4 regions of the Undibacterium sp. Ren11W genome follow, and region 2 is predicted to be linked to each of the others. Evidence: predicted binding sites of a transcription regulator. Region 2 holds the regulator's gene; each other region holds the start of a gene.
What was found. The regulator sigma-54, encoded in region 2, starts transcription at its own class of promoters, with help from an activator protein. The targets are predictions, from matches to a motif close to TGGCANGNAANCTGCTTT.

Region 1 (4,022 bases), on a different contig from region 2:
CCATCTGAACTGGCGCGATCGCGACAGCCACTTTATTTTTGGCGATGCCTGCACTGCCATCCTGTTAGAGCGTGCCGATCTGGCCACCTCCAAGCATCAGTTTGAAGTAGTTGCAGTGAAATTAAAAACCCAATTCTCGAACAACATCCGCAATAACTTCGGTTTCTTAAATCGCGCCGACGAGTCCGGCATAGGCAAGCCAGACAAACTATTCCACCAGCAAGGCCGTAAAGTCTTTAAAGACGTCTGCCCTATGGCCGCCGCCATGATCACCTCGACCACGGCCGCCGCCGACATCCAGATCAGCGACATCAAACGCTTCTGGCTGCATCAGGCTAACCTCAACATGAACCTGTTGATCGCGCGCCTGATCTTGGGACGTGACGCCACCACCGAAGAATCGCCAACGATTTTGGACACTTACGCCAATACCTCATCGGCCGGTTCCATCATCGCCTTCCACAAGCATCAGGAAGACCTGGCCATTGGCGCGATTGGGGTGATCTGCTCGTTCGGTGCAGGTTACTCGATAGGCTGTGTGGTGGTGAAGAAGCTGGGGTAAATCCCGCAGCTGTTTAAAAAAGCTCGCCGCGTGCGAGCTTTTTTATGTCTACCCGCTTGATGCCTAACAATGGGCGTCCAGCACAAGCATTAAGGCTACAGATTAGCGCCTTCTTCGGCGAAAGGAAAAAGCTAAAAAAAAGATCCAGCGCCGTATTATTGCAAAACGATGCTGAACCATTTACTTGAGCTTATTTATTCAGGCGCTAAACCTGATTCGATAAACCGATACTAATACTGCCCCTAGCTTAGTGCTGCATTTGCACCATCTGACTAAACAGACTTGCGGCGCCCTGCAATACCAAAACCAAGCAGACCCAGACCCATCAGGAATAAAGTCGCTGGCTCAGGAACTTGGCGCACAGAGACCAACACATCGACAGAGCTGGTCACACCTTCAGCGGTGTAGACCAGATTAGGACCAACAAACATGGCATTAACGAAATTACCCAGCATAAAATCAACAATCCAAGTAGTGTTGTCATTCGCCGTGAATGTTACGCTCTTTAATGCTTCTATCTTAACAGCGTAAGAATCATCGCAAATAGAACCATTTGGATTTGGAACTGGGCACGGCGTTGTATTCGGAGTTTCTGTGAATGCAATTTCAACCGGATTAGTATTATCCAAAACTACGGACGCACCACCATTACTGTCGGTAATCATGAAGCGATCAAGGATGGTCTGATTAGTCCAGCTAATTGCGTCATTAATCACATTGTTAAAGTGTGACAATCTAGACATCGTCGTCCAGGAAGTGCCCAGTGCGCCGCCGAATGTCTGCAAATTCATACCGCTACTCGAAGAGCCTGCGCCGTTACCCACACCCCAGCTAATGTCATGGTAGGTATCAGTTGAAGTAGGATTAACGCCAAGTGTGCCATTCGATCCAGTAGTATTGCCCGCCGTATTAACTCCATAATGAATAGCCGTATTGGCTGGGTTCTTTACAAAGCCACCCGCCTCAGTAAACGTAAACAGAGGTACCGCGCTAGCTGCCATGGAAGTAAATGCCGCCGCTGCGATAACACATACCGTTAAAGCTTGTCGTAATGTATTGAGTTTCATGATATCAATTCCTTTCGTTACACAATAAAGATGAGGTATCCAATCACTAAGTCGTTCAATTTAGAAACAAGATACGTGAACGCCTTCACTTGACATTAGCAATGAGCGTGCCACCAGCAAATAAATCTCGTAGGCTATTGATATCTATATTAAAAAAAATATAACAGGTTTATAAAATGCAAACAAATGCAAACAAATGTAAAAAATGTAAGATATTTCGACAAGTATTAAATGGCTGTGTGCATTAAATCCAGCTATCCGATTATTCAGGATAAATGCTGATGTTTTAAGAATCTCTGAATTGCCTTGAACCGGCGGCATCAGACAATAAACCATTGCCACTCTGGTAATCGTCTGATACTTGGCGCAACGCCTTTATGCTGCAGATTGACAGGAAAAATACGGCAGCGGCGCAATTTATTCTCTACTGGCAAGTATCCCACCTGGCTCCCCCTACCGAAGAAAATCCCCGCTCAGGCCCTGGGATTTGATGCGTGAATGCAATACGTTAAAAAATCAAAATCTCCTGCAAATACTCACGCGCTTATTGTGTTTGGGGAGCTAAAAACCTATGAAGAATATCGAATCATCAATTCCATATGAGATTTCAAAGCACGTTATGATGTGAGAAATATATTGTCATAAATTACATTAATGCCTATGATTTACACGGATCAGTGGATTTTAGAAGATAAAGGACTTACGCAAAATCGCCCCAGCTTCGTTGCATCCGCCTTGCCGTACTAAAGTAAGTCTTCGGCGGTACGCCTAGCGAGAACAATTTTGCGTAAGTCCTAAGATAAAAAAGAGAGATCTTGCACTGATCAATTTTAGGTATCGCCCGGAGAATTTTCCCCTTTTGCAACAGAAAGTGAACTCCTCCCAAAATTTGCCTTGTTTAACGAACGCGACAGAACCGTAATTCGTAGAGTCTCCGCATTAACACGATGTAGTGCAACATATTGGGGCTAGGCAATGGTAATCCAGAGACTGTTAGGCAAGCGGGACTTATTGGTTCCTTATTTTAAGTTCCGTAAAAAACTGCAGAACGATTTACAGTCGGCATTACTCAATGAAATTTTTGCGCTTCGCTATGAAGTATATTGCCTCGAGTGTCACTACCTCCCTCCAGAGGAGTTTCAGAATGGTTTAGAAAGCGATGAATATGACGCATGTTCAGTGCATTTTGCGGCGTTTACGCTTGATGACATGATCATAGGCACAGTCAGGCTAGTGCAACCGGCCGACAAACAAATCTATCCATTCGAAAGCCATTGCAGCGTTTTTGACGGCTATGTAATGCCACCAAGGGAGCAAGCTAGTGAAATTTCCCGATTGGTCGTCAAAAAAACCCACAGGCGCCGGCGCGGCGACTCCATGCAAGGGATTTCGGAATCCTTTGCAAAAAATGGCAAAACTGCCGCGATACAACCGCATCACGGCGGTGATAGACGAAAGGGAAATAGCCCTATGCTGTTACTCGGCTTATACCGGGAAATGTACCGGCATAGCCGTCAAAATGGCATTCGTTTTTTGTTTGCCGCCATGGAGCGATCATTAGCGCGTTCACTGGACAAGATGGGCTTTCGCTTCGTACCGATTGGCCCCCAAACCGACTACTATGGTCCGGTGACCCCATTCATTGTCGACCTCGATGAGCTCAATGAGCGATTAACCCGGGAGAATAAATTTCTGGCCGCCTGGTTTAATGACGAGCCGATTCCCATGTCGGTAATAATCAAAACGCTAGCCGAAAGTTTATGGGACAAGTGGACGAAAAAAAATCTCCCCTAAAAAAATAAATAAACCGTTAAAAATCATCAATGACTACGCTCCCCCCCAGATTTGCCCGCAGCCTGATACCTTCGCAGTGACAAAAAACCAGCACGAAAAAACTATTTCGCCTCGGCGAAATAACTCTTGCAGGCTTTTCGCCGGGCCGCAAATAAGTCTCCGGCCTATCGCGTGTTGCTGGACGAGCCCAGGGTAAATAGCAAATCAATTATGACCGCGCGCGATTTCGTGCAGCTTTGTCCTATACTCGAAAAGAGCAATACCTTTCAGCGCGTTCCTCTCGATACGCTAAATCAACGAAGCGTTCGCATTAGCTTCGGTTACTACCAACGATAGCGCGGTGGCCGACAAAGCGTGATCTGCTCGTTCGCAGCAGCTTACTCGATCGGCTGTGTGGACGTCAAAAAACTGGGATAAATCCCGCCGCTGTTTTAAAAAAATCTCGCCGCGTGCGAGCTTTTTTTATGCGCGCAGCCAATGCGGGCAATGACCAGCGCTGACACCGAGAGTTATAAAGGATACAATGCTTTAATCAAGACTTTGCATCAACCTTAAACTCACCCCTCCTATTTATGCAGCACGCCATGCTAGATCTACAG
Region 2 (4,022 bases):
TGGCGGTGATGTTGCGTACCATTTCTAGGGACAAAGAATTGAGGGCTTTCGGTCTATCTAGGGTGATGAACCCTATGCGGTTCTGTATTGAGCTTAATATATGATTACTCATAGGATCTGGTATTTAGTGAAGGTGATTGGGATGGGATAAGAAAAATCAACTAGTGCCAGCCTGGTCACGCAATCTGCATGCGGCTTGCAGCCGAGATAGGCTGGAAACCCGCATGAATAGTGCGTGTTAGGCATGCTGCCATTTTGAAATTTAATCAGCAGCGAGTGCAGGATGTTCTTGTGCCCATGTTTTATCGAAATTTTAGATTGCCATTTTATCGAAATTTGTCCGCTAATCAAATGAATCTGTGAAGAGATTCGAAAGGTGCAAAGAGACAATCGCAGCCCTACAAAAACGATTGCACAAGATGTTTTTTTTGCAGATGCACATATCTCTTTTGCCAACAAAAAAGGACGCTGAAGCGTCCTAGTTTTGGGTTCCCTTTGTGGGTTGATAGTTTTACACTGAGGCTGGATCAGGAATATGTTTGATCGCTTGATGCGGATGTTCCTGAATTTTGTCTTTGTGTTTAATGACTTGCCTGTCTAGTTTGTCTATCAGTGTGTCGATGGCAGCATACAGATCCTGCGCCAGACTTTCAACGTGAATATCTTTACCGCTGATGTGCAGATTAATATCTGCTTTATGACGTTTGTCCTTTTCTCGGAGCTTGTCGACCGTCAGGATGACGGCGATATCAATGACTTGATCGAAGTGTCGCCTGATACGTTCTAGCTTGTTTTGTACATGTTCACGAATTGCAGGAGTTACTTCAAGGTGATGACCACTGATGGTGAGATTCATAAAACGCTCCTATGGTGATGTTACTTGATGACACTATCGCTATTACTATGCGCCCAATCTGAAAAACCTGTTTGAGCTAAATCATATATAGCAATCTAACGCAAAATTTCAAGAACAATTTTTACAAAGATTTTCGCAAACTGACCGGTGGAATTTTAAGGGCTTCGCGGTACTTGGCGACTGTGCGGCGCGCAATGACCATCCCTTGTTCACCCAGCATGTCTGCAATCTTGCTATCAGAGAGTGGGCTTTTCTGGTTTTCTGCTCCTATCAATTGTTTGATGAGTGCTCGTATCGCCGTCGATGATGCTTCACCCCCTGTTTCAGTGGCGACATGGCTACCGAAAAAATACTTCAACTCAAACATACCATGTGGGGTCAGCATGTATTTCTGAGTGGTCACACGAGAAATTGTACTCTCATGTAAACCCAGTGTATCAGCAATTTCGCGCAAAACAAGAGGGCGCATCGCGACCGCTCCATGTGTGAAAAAATTCCGTTGTCTTTCGACTATTGCTTGCGAAACCCGTAAAATCGTCTCGAAACGTTGCCGCATATTTTTGATCAGCCAGCGTGCTTCCTGCAACTGGGGATTAAGACTGCCATCCCCACGATTTTGCTTCATGATATTGGCGTACATGCTATTGACACGCAGCTTAGGCATGATGTCCTGGTTCAATAACACTTGCCATCCATCAGCAGATTTTTTGACTATTACATCCGGCACCACATAGTCGGAACTACTGACTGCAAACTCGGCGCCAGGTTTGGGTTTGCATAAACGTATCACCACCTGTGCCTCGCGCAAATCCTCATCGTCACAATTAAAAACCTTCTTTAAGCGAGCAAAATCGCGTTGTGCAAATAAACCTAATTGTGTTTCTACGATGGCAAGTGCGAGGCGTCGGGTGACGAAAGCGATTTTGGGCAGGCGTTTGATCTGCAGCGCCAGGCACTCGGAGCAGTTACGTGCGCCAACACCGGCAGGATCAAAACTTTGTACCATGAGCAAGGCAAAACTCAGCTCTTCAGGCTCAACCAATAGTTCTAGAGGGATGCTGGAATGAATATCTTCCAGGCTCTCTATCAGATAACCGCTATCATCGAGGGCGTCGATTACCAGTTCCACCAAGGCCAGATCGCGCGGTTCGCGCAGATTCAGACGCATTTGCTCCAGCAAATGTTCTTTAAGTGAAATATGCGCCGCTTCTAACTGCGGTCTTCCCTCATCCTCTTCCGAGGATTTACTGCCTTGCGGAGCATCGTCAAAACTCCACTCGGTTTCGCTAGGGCTGACACTATCGGCCGCGTTGCTAACTTCTGAGATCTCGCTGGAGTCGGTATTGGCGTTACTCTGATCTTCAGCAGAACTGACGCCGAACTCCGTTTCAGACCGTGATTCAGTACTGCCAATGGCGCCGTCCGCCAACAAGCGTACCGCGCTATCGAGTGGATTATCGACGCGCTCTAGCATGGGATTTTCTATCAGCAAGTTTTCTAGTTCTTGATGCAGTTCCAGCGTGGACAATTGCAGTAGCCGTATCGATTGTTGCAATTGTGGCGTGAGTGCCAGATGTTGCGAGGTGCGTAGCTGCAGGCTTTGCTTCATGCTGAGTGTGATTTCCGCTACATGCGGAAATGCTCTCCCAAATAGACGCGCCTGACCGATTCGTTGCTGATGATTTCTTCTGGACTACCGCTGGCTAATACGGCACCCTGATTAATGATGCAAGCGTGGTCACAAATGCCTAAGGTTTCGCGCACATTGTGATCTGTGATCAAGACGCCTATGCCGCGATTTTTTAAAAAAACCACGATGCGCTGTATCTCTATGACGGCAATCGGATCGACCCCGGCAAACGGTTCATCAAGCAGGACGAAACGGGGATTGGTTGCCAGTGCGCGGGCAATTTCTACCCGTCTGCGCTCACCACCAGATAGCGATAGCGCTGGATTCTCTCGCAAACCTTCGATTTGTAAGTCGTCGAGTAGGGCATCGAGACGTTGCTCGATGGCAGCTTTGCTCAGAGATTTTCCGTGTTCATCGGTTTGTAGTTCGAGTACAGCGCGGATATTGTCCTCCACCGACAACTTGCGAAATACTGAAGCCTCTTGCGGTAAGTAAGATAAGCCGAGTTTGGCGCGCTGGTGTATCGGCATGCGCGAGATATCAACGCCGTCGATATCGATTTTTCCTGCATCTGAGGGGACCAGGCCCACGATCATGTAGAAGGACGTGGTTTTACCAGCGCCATTCGGGCCTAGTAAGCCGACTACTTCGCCACTTTTTACTTCTAAAGAAACATCGCGCACTACCTGGCGCGCCCCATAGCGTTTTTGTAAACCCTGGATGACGAGTGTACTAGTCATAATTATTTGGCTGGAGTATTCATGTTGACTGGCTTTGCCGGTTTAGGTTGCAGCGTCAATTTCACACGCCCAGCCCCAGGCACATGGGTGCCGGTAGTGGTATTTGTGGCGAGAAACACATCATTGAGACTGTCGTAGGAAAGAAATTCCCCTTCTTGCTCTTGCGTGACTTTTTTGCCTTCTAAATACTTGACACGGGCTTTCGAGATAAACCTGACCAACTCAGTTTTATCGTCGTATTCAATGCGATCGGCCACACCTTCTACCCACAAATCATCCCCACCATCGCGTTTTTGCCGGAAAAAATTTTGCTTTCCCGGATTGCTGGTTAACACTACATTCATGTGCTCGTCCGCAGTTTGCGTAATGATGGCGCGGTCCGATTTGACGATGAGAGTGCCACGTGTCAGTACTACATCGCCAGTTAATGTAGTGATGTTTCTCTTACCATCTGAATTGGATAGTTCAGCTTCGATATTGGTTTCTTTCTGGCTATCTGCTTTTTCCGCATAGGCCGAACAAATAGGTGCTAGAAAGCAAAATGTTATCGCTAGTTGGCCAAGATAGCTCAAGCCTGAATTGCGGGTGGCATACATATAAAATTTTTCCTGTTTACTTCACGATAGAGGTTTTTGCGCGGCACCGGCACGACTAAAGCGCGCCCTTACTTTGCTAAGTAATTGTACTTGCTGGGTGTTATTGTCCGCCGTCATGCCGACCGCGTGAATTTCCGATGTTGTTGTGATCATCGTCACGGCAGTATCGGTTTTCATTGTATTTTCATCTGGTAAGACTA
Region 3 (4,022 bases), on a different contig from region 2:
GGCGAGAGTAATTTAAAACCTGATAATGCGCCATCGACGACGGCGCGCAAACGGTTATTCACGGTCACACCATCGATACCATCGGGTGTCTCGCTAGTCTGGCCGCTAAGCGGATGAAAAGCTTTACCGTCTGCCACGATCAGGAACTCGCCATCGGGTGTGCTGTAGGCGCTATCGTTTTTTAAGGCGTTCAAGACCTGCTGCGCCTCGGGGCTGGCGAGTGCCGCAATCTTGGCTACCGCCGCTATGCGCGCATCCGGGTCGTCGCCCGTCAACGGCTTGAGCAACGCCGCGTCGATAGCGGCAATTGCACTAAGCGCATGGGTGCAAAGTAAGAATGCTATATAAAGTTTGCTGGAAAGACGCATATTGCTGCCATTGGGTTTTCGCCGTCTTCCTTTTTTTAAGCATTACAAATCAATCTAAGCCGGACTCAAGCTCCCTCTCCCGCAGCGGGAGAGGGTTGGGTGAGGGAGATTCAGATTCTTAAAATGCTAGAGTTCCAGGAATTATTGCGGCTTGAAATTACTTGAGAAAGTGCGTTGCTCTACCGCCCTCACCCCCAGCCCCTCTCCCGCAAGCGGGCGAGGGGAGCTTATGTCGCTGCGCTTTGTAAAAACTACAGCTTCTGCTTAGTTTCGTTACCGGCGATATACGGGCTCCAAGGCTGCGCACGTATCGGCCCCTTGGTTTTGTAGACCACACTGAACTGACCGTCACCTTTGATCTCACCTATCATGACCGGCTTATGCAGATGATGGTTGGTGGCATCCATGGTCAGCGTAAAGCCCGATGGTGCCTTGAAGGTCTGCCCTGCCATCGCCGCAATCACTTTATCGGTATCGGTCGTTTTGGCTTTTTCTACCGCCTGCTTCCACATATTGATACCGACATAGGTCGCTTCCATAGGATCATTAGTAACGACCGTGCTGGCATTCGGCAGTTTTTGCGCCGCTGCGTAGGCTTTCCATTTTTTGATGAACTCATCATTCACAGGATTTTTCACCGACTGGAAATAATTCCAGGCTGCCAGATGACCGAGCAAAGGCTTAGTGTCAACGCCGCGCAATTCCTCTTCACCAACCGAGAAGGCAACTACAGGAACATCGGTGGCTTTCAAGCCCGCATTACCGAGTTCTTTATAGAACGGCACGTTGGAGTCACCATTAATGGTAGAGATCACGGCAGTCTTGCCGCCTGCCGAAAACTTCTTGATATTCGCGACGATGGTCTGGTAATCCGAATGGCCGAATGGTGTGTAGACCTCGTCGATGTCTGTGTCTTTCACGCCTTTTGATTTAAGGAAAGCGCGCAGGATTTTATTGGTCGTGCGTGGATACACATAATCGGTGCCGAGCAAGACAAAACGCTTGGCAGCGCCGCCTTCTTTACTCATCAAATATTCGGTCGCCGGTATCGCTTGCTGGTTCGGTGCCGCACCGGTGTAGAACACATTTTTTTCCAACTCTTCACCTTCATATTGCACCGGGTAAAACAGTAGACTATTGAGTTCTTTAAATACCGGCAATGTCGATTTGCGCGAAACCGAAGTCCAGCAACCAAACACCACGGCCACCTTGTCTTGCGAGATCAGTTGACGCGCTTTTTCTGCAAACAAAGGCCAGTTCGACGCCGGATCAACGATCACAGGTTCTAGCTGTTTGCCCATCACGCCGCCCTTTGCATTGATCTCGGCGATCGTCATCAGGGCCACGTCTTTCAAGGACGTTTCCGAGATCGCCATAGTACCGGAGAGCGAGTGCAAGATACCAACCTTAATTGTATCGGCAGCCATCGCCTGAGACATCCAAACGTTGGCAACGAGTGTCATAGCGCCTAGTGCGCTAGCCTTCAAAATCATGCGACGTGACATAAATTCTCCTAGATAAAAAGAAAAAAACGGCAAAAATAAAGGCAAAAAAGTGTGAACCTGCGACTTCACTACCTTAGTTAGCAATATTGATGCCACTCCCACTCGCCCTGATTTAATGCTTAAGCGGCTAATTATTTTGCCAACATGGTGCATTTATAAGGAGCGCCCTTGCTGCTGCACTGAATAAGGGCGACAAATCACCACAAACAGGAGGTGTGAATCTTGACAAAAGCCCAGACAAAAACATTAGCAAAAACCTGGGCATCAAATTTGGCGGCAAGCAGATACCGTGATCTTGCAAGGTCGCAACAAAATTTCGGTATACTGCCGAGTTAGATGTTTTACTCTAACTTTATTTAGCAGCAAATAGCGATGAACAATCTTAATTTTAATGAAACGAAATGGAGCAAGGCATGATTTCAACTACCGGAAAACGCAACCTGATGGCGGCAATTTTAGTGATCAGCAGCAGTCTTTCCAGCCATGCCAGCGCCATCGAAGTGGCGGGCGTAAAACTTGACGACAATCAGCAGGTCGCCAATACGGACTTAAAGCTCAATGGCGCTGGGATACGCTACAAGGCCATCTTCAAAGTCTATGTCGCGGGTCTGTACCTCAAAGAAAAGAAAACCACGGTTCCTGAAATTTTGGGCGTGGCCGGACCTAAGCGCGTCACGCTGGTGATGTTGCGCGGTTTGAGTAACGAGGATTTTGGACGTGGCTTCGTAACAGGCATCCAACAAAATACTGAAAAGGCCGAGAAAGCCAAACTCATCGCACAATTTGTACGCTTCGGAGAAATGTTTGCCTCCGTCCCTGAATTAAAAAAAGGCGACGTCCTGATCTGCGATTGGCTGCCTGGGGTCGGCACCGTGATGTCCTTAAATGGCAAGCAGATGGGTGAACCGTTCTTGGATGTAGCTTTCTACAACGCGATTCTGCGTATCTGGCTAGGAGAAAAACCTGTCGATAGCGGCTTGAAAAAAGCCATGATGGCCGATACCAGCGATGACAATAAAAGCAGCTATCGCTAACGCTGGCAACCTGGTCTGAATTTTAAAACCGCGGCAGTAATCTCGCACTTACGCCAACACTTACGCCAACACTTACGCCAACACTTCTTCAAGCGATTAATCCAGCGCACTAACATATTAGCGTCAGCCATTTTTGTACGCCCGCTCTGCTGTAGTGCAGCATAAGACAGGCATACAGGTTAGAATCACGCCTGTTGAAAATACTAGAGGACGAACACCATGACTTTACCTAGCAGCAGCGGTCTTACACCTCAGCAATTATTTGAAAACAACAGAAAATGGGCCGCGGCGATTAGCGCCAAAGATGCCGATTTTTTCAAAAAACTCGCCTCACAGCAAAGTCCCGAATACTTATGGATAGGCTGCTCCGACAGTCGCGTTCCAGCCAATGAACTACTGGGTTTGTTGCCGGGCGAATTATTCGTCCACAGAAATATCGCCAACGTGGTGGTGCATTCTGATCTCAATTGTCTATCGGTTTTGCAATTTGCGATTGATGTCTTGCGCGTCAAGCACATCATCGTCTGCGGTCACTATGGCTGCTCGGGCGTACACGCCGCGATGACAGGTCGCCGCGTGGGCTTGGCCGACAATTGGCTGCGCCACGTGCAGGATGTGCATCAGAAACATGAACGTTATCTGGGCGAGGTCTTGACGATGAAAGAACGCTCGGACCGTCTATGCGAACTCAATGTGATAGAACAAGTAGTTAACCTGTCGCAGACGACCATCGTGCAAGACGCCTGGGAACGTGGGCAAGAATTGACCGTACATGGCTGGGTCTACGGCCTGCAAGATGGTTTATTGAGTGAACTGGGCATGTCTATCAGTTCGCCAGCCATGCTGGCCCCGCATCTGGAACGCAGCCTGGCGCGGTATCAAGACTAACTAGCCGGCTAACGGGGCGCGCATAAGCCCGGTAGCTTGGCGGTATTTTTGCTTGTTGTTGCCTGGTCTAATTTTTTACTTCTTTTGTAGTCGTGCGATTGCTGGCCGGTGGTAGACCGGCGAAGTGTATTCGCATGGCGACAGCACGATACAGTCTGTCGCAGAAGAACTCAATATAAAATTACAAATGCTCAAGATTTGGATGAAAAGAAAAATGTAAAGTGGTC
Region 4 (4,022 bases), on a different contig from region 2:
TCCATCAGTTTGCTGCTGCGCATGACATCCTTAGGCACGGCGACCTTGGCCATAGCCGCAGCATCTTTGTAGACGTCGATGCGGTTGACTGCTTTTGCCACTGCCAGATAATCCGGATCAGCTTTCAGCAAGCCCCAGCGTTTGTGCTGAGTCATGAACCACATGCCGTCCGACAGATAAGGAAAATTCACCGCGCCGTCATTGAAAAATTTCATGTAATTAGGATCGTCCCAGGTCTTGCCCAGGCCATTTTGATAGCGCCCCATAATCCTTTGATTGATCACATCCACCGAAGTATTCACATAGGCCTTATCGGCGATGGTTTCGGCCATCTTGTTTTTATTCGTCAGGGAAGCATCAATCCAGCGGCTCGCTTCGAGAATCGCAGCGGTCATGGCGCGTGCCGTATTTGGATACTTCTGTACAAACTCGGCGCTGGTGCCCAACACTTTCTCAGGATGATCTTTCCAAATGTCTTGCGTCGTCGCGGCGGTGATGCCGATGCCGTCGGCAATCGCTCTATGATTCCAAGGCTCACCGACGCAATAGCCATCCATATTTCCAACCCGCATATTCGCCACCATTTGTGGTGGCGGCACGGTAATAACCTTGGCTTCTTTTAAAGGATTGATACCATGCGCCGCCAGCCAGTAATTGAGCCACATCGCGTGCGTGCCAGTCGGAAAGGTATGGGCAAAAGTGTATTCGCGCTTTTCCATTTGCATCAGCTTGGCCAGGCCAGCACCATCGACCGCCCCTTTATCCGCCAATTTTTTCGATAAGGTAATGGCCTGCCCGTTATTGTTCAGTGTCATCAAGACTGCCATGTCTTTCTTGTTGCCGCTCACGCCCATCTGCACCCCATAGATCAAGCCATACAAGACGTGTGCCGCATCGAGTTCGCCATTGACTAATTTATCGCGCACACTGGCCCATGAGGATTCTTTGGTCGGAATAATTTTGATACCATATTTTTTGTCGAAACCGAGCACCGATGCCATCACAATCGAGGCGCAATCGGTCAAGGGAATGAAGCCGATCCGCACTTCTTCTTTCTCTGGTTTATCGGAGCCGGCGGCCCAGACACCACCTGAACGCAGCCCCACGACACCGGCTCCTGCGACGACTGCAGCACCCTGCAAAAAATGGCGGCGCTGAAGATCAGTTTGGCTGCGATCAAGCTGAGTCTCCACTAAAGTGAGATCTTCGGACTGATTTTTTGGTGTTTGAATTGACATAGTGCGCTCCAGCTTAAGAAAAAATAAAAACAAAAAAAGGCGTCTTGCCATACTGATTAATCAATATGGGAAGACACCTTTGTCTTGGTGAATCGACCGCCGTTAGCCGGATTCACTCTTGCACCTGCGTTGGCGCTTTACTACCTATTAGCAATTGCTGTGCCAGTTCTCTTTACGCTGGGATGCCTACGCAGTGACAGCTTAAAACCGGAAAATCGTCCCCAATACAGAGAAAAAACTGCACCGTTATGACGCGGCGCACCAATACAGGTCAAAATCTACGCGCCCAACAAATCTGCCACATCCAGCACCCGCTGCGCCAGATCGGCCAACTTCAGATTTTTTTCCATCGCCTGTTTGCGTAGCCTCTGATAGGCATCGTTTTCCGACAACTGATGGCGCTCCATTAGCAAACCCTTGGCGCGTTCTATGGTTTTGCGCTCAGCCAACTTAGCCTTGGTATCGGACAACTCGGAACGCAGCTTTTGGTCGGCATTAAAACGCGCCATCGCAACATCAAGCACGGGTTTGATACGCTCGGTATGCAAACCCGCTACCACATAGGCGGAAACCCCCGCCTCCATGGCTGCGGCCATATTGGTCTGATCGCTATCTTCCGTGAACAGGACGATGGGACGCGGTGCATCGCGGGTCGCTAACACCATGTGTTCAAGAACATCACGCGCATCCGATTCGGCATCGATGATGATCATATCTGGCTGCAACTGAGCGATACGCTCGGTCATGTAGAGATCGCCCGGCAGCACCGCAATAATGTTGTAGCCGGCCTGCAGTAAACCTATGCGTAAGGCGCGCGAACGTGCCAGTTGTGCCTGCACATGGCTCTCCTGCTCATTTTCGGCCGGGATAACGGTATTCACGACCACGATCCGTAAACTAGCTGCTTTCATATTTTGATACTCTAGAGTGCTGCTGATTGGCTGGTTAAGACCTATAATCTGTCTTTTACGGATATTTGCGTCAACTAAGTAAGCAAAATCCGCACCAGGCAAAGCATCATGGGTTTGCCGCTTTAGCAAAACATCTAAATAAGAAACCATTTTTAATGATAGTTCTCGGCATTGAATCCTCCTGCGATGAAACCGGCTTAGCCTTGTACGACACTGAGCACGGCTTGCTGGCGCATGCGCTGCACTCGCAGATCGCGATGCATCAGGAATACGGCGGTGTCGTTCCTGAGCTCGCTTCACGCGACCATATTCGGCGCGCCCTGCCCTTATTGACCGAAGTATTGACCAAGGCCAAGCTGGACAAACATCAGATCGACGCCATCGCCTACACCCAAGGCCCGGGGCTGGCCGGCGCCTTGCTGGTCGGTGCCTCGGTCGCCTGCGGATTGGCGCTGGCATTGAATAAACCGGTCATCGGCATCCATCATCTGGAAGGGCACTTGCTGTCCCCCTTGTTAGCGAGCCAGCCGCCACAATTCCCCTTCATCGCCTTACTGGTATCGGGCGGTCATACGCAATTGATGCGGGTCGATGGCGTAGGACAGTACAAATTACTCGGTGAGACTTTAGATGATGCGGCCGGCGAAGCCTTCGACAAATCGGCCAAACTGCTGGGTTTAACTTACCCCGGCGGGCCGGCGATTTCGCGTCTGGCCGAGTTTGGCGACCCTAAGGCCTATAAATTGCCACGCCCTATGTTGCATTCTAAAGATCTCAATTTCAGTTTTTCGGGTCTCAAAACTGCCGTATTGACGGTGGTAAAAAACCATAACACTGACATCTGCGAGCAAGACAAGGCCAACATCGCGCGTGGTTTTGTCGATGCTCTGGTCGACGTGCTGGTCGCCAAATCCATGACAGCGCTCAAAGAACATGGCTTAAAACGTTTGGTGATCGCCGGTGGTGTCGGTGCCAATCAGCAATTGCGCACCGCCTTAAATGCCGCTGCCGCCAAGCGCCGTTATCAGGTGTTTTACCCTGAGCTGGAATTTTGTACCGACAACGGAGCCATGATTGCCTTTGCTGGCGCCATGCGCCTGCAACAAAATCCATCCCTGGCAACGCGCGAGTATGGCTTTAATGTCAGGCCGCGCTGGCCGCTGCATGAGTTGCAGACTTAGTTGCGGACTTAGTTGCGATTTAAGACGTAAAAAAAACGCAGAACTTGTTCTGCGTTTTTTATTTGGTAATACATTTTTAATGCATGAACTTACCGTCTTTACCGATCACGCTCAGATCGACATAGGTCGATGCGCTGTGGTTACTGCTGCTAAACTTCACCTGAAAACCGCCGGCGTTATAAGAACTCATAGACTCCAGCGCACGTATCAAACCATCCCGTGTTAAGCCACCACCGGCGCGTTTCAAACCTTCGACCATCACCTTGGCGGCGATAAAACCCTCCAGACTGACATAACCGACTTCACGGCCTGGCTTATTTGCATACAAGTTTTTATATTCCTTGACCACGGCAGTGATGTCTTCCCAGGGAGCTGGCATGACTTGTGAAATCATCACGCCACGTCCGTCCTTGCCCAGTTCTTTCGATAAGGCCTGGCTGCCGACGAAAGAAATATTCCAGAACACCGGAGCGGCACTCGCGTCTTTAATCATCTCCCTGATGAAAGCAGCACAAGAAGTGTAGGCAGAAACCATGATCACCGCTTGCGGCTTTGCCAGCTTTAATTTAGCAACAGCGGCCGCCACATCGACGCTATTGCGTTCCACAGTGGCCAAGCCAACCACTTCTATATTGCGTTTTTTCAACGCTCGGGTGACACCTTCCAAGCCGGCCTTGCCGTAAGCATCGTTT

Region 1: a site for sigma-54 is predicted at 1,725-1,742, ahead of ACO0K8_RS20075 (THxN family PEP-CTERM protein). Genes of this name have one in related genera too.
Region 3: a site for sigma-54 is predicted at 1,951-1,968, ahead of urtA (urea ABC transporter substrate-binding protein). Genes of this name have one in related genera too.
Region 4: a site for sigma-54 is predicted at 1,386-1,403, ahead of ACO0K8_RS21770 (CmpA/NrtA family ABC transporter substrate-binding protein). Genes of this name have one in related genera too.

The regions. Positions count from the first base shown of each region.
Region 1 covers NZ_JBMPPB010000011.1:92,152-96,173, forward strand. Annotated here, with positions in the region: gene ACO0K8_RS20070 (beta-ketoacyl-ACP synthase III) at 1-562, shown strand, start outside; gene ACO0K8_RS20075 (THxN family PEP-CTERM protein) at 835-1,629, opposite strand; gene ACO0K8_RS20080 (PEP-CTERM/exosortase system-associated acyltransferase) at 2,605-3,423, shown strand; gene ACO0K8_RS20085 (MepB family protein) at 4,008-4,022, shown strand, end outside.
Region 2 covers NZ_JBMPPB010000008.1:81,217-85,238, reverse strand. Annotated here, with positions in the region: gene ACO0K8_RS16950 (enoyl-CoA hydratase/isomerase family protein) at 1-112, opposite strand, end outside; gene hpf (ribosome hibernation-promoting factor, HPF/YfiA family) at 512-856, opposite strand; gene ACO0K8_RS16940 (RNA polymerase factor sigma-54) at 978-2,465, opposite strand; gene lptB (LPS export ABC transporter ATP-binding protein) at 2,483-3,226, opposite strand; gene lptA (lipopolysaccharide transport periplasmic protein LptA) at 3,229-3,822, opposite strand; gene lptC (LPS export ABC transporter periplasmic protein LptC) at 3,844-4,022, opposite strand, start outside.
Region 3 covers NZ_JBMPPB010000005.1:21,430-25,451, reverse strand. Annotated here, with positions in the region: gene urtB (urea ABC transporter permease subunit UrtB) at 1-368, opposite strand, end outside; gene urtA (urea ABC transporter substrate-binding protein) at 620-1,873, opposite strand; gene ACO0K8_RS12580 (chalcone isomerase family protein) at 2,287-2,907, shown strand; gene can (carbonate dehydratase) at 3,127-3,795, shown strand.
Region 4 covers NZ_JBMPPB010000015.1:2,074-6,095, forward strand. Annotated here, with positions in the region: gene ACO0K8_RS21770 (CmpA/NrtA family ABC transporter substrate-binding protein) at 1-1,238, opposite strand, end outside; gene ACO0K8_RS21775 (ANTAR domain-containing response regulator) at 1,517-2,149, opposite strand; gene tsaD (tRNA (adenosine(37)-N6)-threonylcarbamoyltransferase complex transferase subunit TsaD) at 2,305-3,330, shown strand; gene ACO0K8_RS21785 (ABC transporter substrate-binding protein) at 3,407-4,022, opposite strand, start outside.